DNA from 2 places in the Halomonas sp. A29 genome. Region 1 is predicted to be linked to the other one. Evidence: predicted binding sites of a transcription regulator. Region 1 holds the regulator's gene; the other holds the start of a gene.

Region 1 (2,395 bases):
GGCGCTCGGTATCGCAGAGGAGGGCATGATCGATGCCGAGTTGCTGGCAACGCTCGATGACATCCGTGAGCGCGGCTACCGGGTCGTCCTGCCCACCCGCCTGCTGAAGCAGGACCTGGAGACAATGCTCGATCGCTGCGACATCATCGTGCTCTCCTCGCCACACGATCTCGACGACAAGACGCTGGAGAGGCTGCCCGCTCGCAACGTCAAGCTGCTGGTCGAGAACCTCGACAGCCGGGAAGAGCTGGCGCGCTACCAGGCGATGGGCTGTGACTACTACCACGGAAACTATCTCGCCAAGCCCAACTTCATCGCGTCGGCACCCCGTGGGCGCCATGGCAACCGGGCCGCGCAGATCCGACTGATCCGCGCCCTCTACGAAGACAACAGCGACTTCAACCGGCTCCATGAGCTGGCGGTGCAGGTGCCGCACCTGCACGTGGCCATTCTGCGCCGGGCCAACTCCAGCTATTTTCATCGCGGCGGCAAGGAAGTCGACCTGCATCGCGCGGTACAGATCCTGGGGCTGATCGAGTTGCGTCGATTGATCCTGACCCTGACTCTCGCCAGCCTGCAGCCTTCGTCGCGCATCGTGTTGCGCATGGCGCTGATCCGCGCCTTCATGTGTCGCAACCTGGCAGCTCCCTTTCCCGCTCTCGACCCCGAGGACGCCTTCACCACCGGCCTGTTCTCGATGATGGATGCCCTGCTCGAAGAGGACCGCAATACCTTGCTCGAACACTTGCCGCTGGGCCAGCCGATCATCGACGCCCTGAAACACAGGGCAGGCCCCCTCGGCGCCGTGTTGACCCTCTGCGAAAACCATGAGCGCCAGGTCGAGGAAGCCATCGACGATTTGCCCCCGGACCAGCTCCACAGCTGCTACATGAATGCGCTGAGCAGCACCAAGGCGCTGATGGACAACCTTTAATCGTGATCGGCCAGGCGCGCCCGAAGTCGGCTCACCGCCTGGCTATGCAATTGGCAGACCCGCGATTCGGTAACGCCGAGCACGACCCCGATCTCCTTGAGGTTGAGTTCTTCCTGATAGTACAACGCCATCAACAGCTTCTCGCGCTCGGGAAGCGCCTCGATGCCCTCGGTCAGCTGCCGACGCTTCTCTTCGTCGATGAGCATGCGATAGGGGGTGTCGATCGAGGCATCCTCGATCCCGGGCTCGACACCCTCAGCCATCAGCGCCTCGAAGGGCAGCAGATGTCCGCTGTTCGTGTCGTTCAGCAGTTGCCGGTACTCTCCCAACTCCATATCGAGCTCGGCAGCGATTTCGGTCTCTTCGGCCGGCCGCCCCAGCATCTGCTCGAGGCGGCGCACGGCCTCGTCCACCGCCCGTGCATTGCGACGTACGCTGCGCGGCAACCAGTCCCGGCTGCGCAGTTCGTCGAGCATGGCACCGCGAATACGCTGGCTGGCAAAGGTAGCAAAGCTGGCCCCTTGGGTCGCATCAAAGCGGCCCATGGCTTCCAGCAGCCCCACCGTGCCGGCCTGAATCAGGTCGTCGAGCTCGATGCTCGCCGGTAGCCGTACCTGCATGGACAGCGCCTGACGCCTCACCAGCGGCAGGTACTCATCCAGCAGGTCTGCCTGTTCGATCTTGCCTCGTGCTGTGTACATGCGCTTGCTCTCACGGCTGACAATTCCCTCGAGCGTCGATTCGGTCGCTCGACGGGTCAGGGACGATGCAGATGCTCGTGGTTGACGATGACCTGCAGCCCTTGCAGGGTCGCGGCACGCTGGCGTCGATCCTGCAGTGAAAACTGAAAATAGAGTGGCGTATCGGCCGGCAGACCCGTCATGGCGTCGGTCTGCCCACGCGGGCCCGGTAGTCGCACGCAGTCTCCCGGGTGGCAAAGCCAGGCATCCACCCCACTGCCGGCCGGCGGCTGGTACTGCCAAATGACCCGTCCCATCACCTGGCCCTGGGCCAGCGCGGGCGAGGGTGGCAGCAAGGCAGCGGATGACATCGGCCGCTCGACCATGGCCACCAATAGTGAAGGAGCCGTAGCCACCCAACTGCCCGCAGCTTGAACCATACCCACCCACCCTCCACAGAGGGCGATACCCAGAAGCCAAGGACTCACTCGACTAATCATCGCGCCAATACCAACAGTTCGATGCCGAAATAAGCCTCCGCCACATACTGCAGATTGGCCAATAGACCCTGGCGCCCCACCCCTGGGGGATGCACGGCGATCAAACGTTGCGGGCCACCCTGCTCGGCGATCTGCTTGAGCAGGCGATAGCCGCGACGAAAAGCCTCCAGATCGTCATCCACCCACAGCGCCCAGTGTGCCTGCTGCGCGGCCAGCACCGGCAGGTGCGGGCTACCGACCGGCAGGGCCACGATACGCCAGGAGCGTGGATCGCCTACCCA
Region 2 (2,395 bases), on a different contig from region 1:
CGTCATGAAGTCGGCCAGTGCGATCTTCCAGCTTCCACCATGGTGGGCGTGGACTACTTTCTTGCGCCGAATGACAATCGGACGCTTGTCGCCGCCTGCGCTCATTCTGCTGCCGCACCCGACTTGGCGTTACGTACATAGGTTTCAAGCTCGGTGAACCCTGGCCGTTCGGCGGTGTGCAGTGCCTTGCGACCGAACTCCACCGCCAGCTGTGGCGCGTAGCCGTGCAAACTGGCCAGCAGCGTGATGCGAATGCACTGGAGCATCTTTTCTGCTTCCTTGATCTGGCGCTCGATGCTGCTGGCCACCGGATTGATGAAGCCATAGCCCATCAGGATGCCGAGGAAGGTACCCACCAGGGCGTGGGCGATCATTTCACCCATTTGCTCGGGCCCGGCATCGGCATAGGTCAGCGCCTTCACCACCCCCATGACAGCCGCAACGATGCCGAACGCGGGCATTGCATCGCCCACCTTGGCGATGGCATCCGCCGGAATGTGGGCCTCCTGCTCGAAGGTCTCGATCTCATGGAGCATCAGTTCGTCGATTTCCATGGGATCCATGCCACCAGCGACCATCAGGCGCAGGTAGTCGGTCAGGAAGTTCATGATCATCGGATCGGCCAGCACCCTGGGGTGCTCCTGGAACAGTGCACTCTCCTCGGGTGTGTCGATATCGCGCTCGATGCCGAGCATGCCCTCGCGTCGGACCTTGGTCAGCAGCTTGAACTGCACTGCCAACAGTTCCATGTACATTTCCTTGTTGTACTTCTTGGTACGCCGCAGCTTGGGAATGATCTTGAAGGTGGCCTTGATCGCCTTGCCATTGTTGGCAGCGATGAAGGCACCGACCCCAGCCCCACCGATCATCAGCAGCTCGGTCGGCTGATAGAGCGGCCCAAGAAAGCCCCCGGCAAGCACGAAGCCGCCGAAGACACACAACATGACTACGAGGTAACCCAGTAGAATCAGCACAACCGATACCCTTTATTGGATGTAAGCCGTCGTTATCACTGCATATCGGCCAAGCGTGGCCACACTTGAGGCCTGATGGCCAAAAAGAGCGTGCCAACTCGATCGTCGGTTCGTTTCATACAGGCAGACAGCAAGACGCCGCCCGAGGGCGGCGTCTTGAGGGGCTCACAGCTGGCAAACTCGGGATCAACCGACCCGCTTGAGTGCGACCTCGAGGCCAACGGCTTCCTCCGCCTCACGCTCACGGCGCTTGCGGGTCTTGCCGGCACGGGAGGGCGGCATGCAGATTCCACAGACGTAGTCATGGTCCGGGGTATGGGCATGGGCAACGAAGTGGCCACTGCAATGGGTGCAGGTGGAGAGCTGCAGCAGGTCGCTCTCGAAGAACCTGACCAGGGTCCAGGCCCGGGTCAGCCCCAGCACCGGGTCGGCCTGGTCAATACTCACCTGCTCATTGTAGAGCCGATAAGCGGTGACGAAGGCCTGCATCCGCTCGCACTTCTGCTCACTGAGCAGACGACGATAGATGTTATAGAACAGCGAGGCATGCACGTTCGGCAGCCAGGTGATGAACCAGTCCGTAGAGAAAGGCAGCATGCCCTTGGGCGGCGACATGCCACGCACTTCCTTGAACAGGCGAATCAGCCGGGCTCGACTCAAATCGGTCTCGGTTTCCAGCACTTGAAGCCGGGCACCAAGTTCGATCAGCTCGATGGCAAGCTGAACCTGCTGCATCTCCTCGACGAGGCTTTTCTGCGGCATCGCTCACACCCCCCGTGACATGGATACGGCTTCACGACCTGCCATCAGCAGCGAGGCGTGAAACTGCGACAATCCATTGTCACGGGGGTTGTGGACCACTTGACGCAGCTGCTCGGCACCATCGAAGCCGAAATGGCAGAGCAACTGGTTGGTGCGGGCCAGGCGGGTCAGTTGGGCGGCGCCGAGCGACACGAGCAGATCGGCGGTTTCGTCATCGATCTTGAGACGGAACATGGCCGCCGCGCGGTCGTCGTTCAGCAGGCGCTGTGCCAGCAACAGATAGGCAAGATTCAGCTCCTGGATCTCATCCAGGTGATTCGTGTTCATCATTCAGTTTCCCTGCACGCTGTTGATTCGCGTGTCCTTTGTTTTCTTGTAACGTACTTATTCAGGACTACGGCCTAGAGATACGTCGTGTTACGCAACGAAGCAGCCAGGCAGCTCCCGATAAGGACATATCTCACACAAGAAGCATTGTGACCACTGTTTTGTTACCTGCCAACCTCTTTCAACGCAAGCCAAGCTCAGCCAAAAAGATGAGCTTGCTAAGCCTCAAGAACTATTTTGTTAACGCTATGTACACGAACATAAAAAAATACACACAGGAGGGTTGACAAAACTTTGCAGCAGTGTATCTGGTTACATTTTTTTACAAAAAA

Evidence for each region. Region 1 encodes FliA, which starts transcription of late flagellar genes. Its sites were predicted from a motif close to CTAAAGTTNNNNNNNNNNCNGCCGATA; they were not measured.
Region 2: motA (flagellar motor stator protein MotA) is a predicted target of FliA. The motif match lies at 1,018-1,044, and genes of this name have one in related genera.

What each region holds. Positions count from the first base shown of each region.
Region 1 is NZ_JAXQPR010000003.1:497,083-499,477, forward strand. Features, by position in the region: gene SPH52_RS08275 (EAL and HDOD domain-containing protein) at 1-934, shown strand, start outside; gene SPH52_RS08280 (RNA polymerase sigma factor FliA) at 931-1,635, opposite strand; gene SPH52_RS08285 (flagellar protein FlhE) at 1,692-2,054, opposite strand; gene SPH52_RS08290 (hypothetical protein) at 2,111-2,395, opposite strand, start outside.
Region 2 is NZ_JAXQPR010000005.1:6,289-8,683, forward strand. Features, by position in the region: gene motB (flagellar motor protein MotB) at 1-105, opposite strand, end outside; gene motA (flagellar motor stator protein MotA) at 102-974, opposite strand; gene flhC (flagellar transcriptional regulator FlhC) at 1,161-1,736, opposite strand; gene flhD (flagellar transcriptional regulator FlhD) at 1,740-2,066, opposite strand.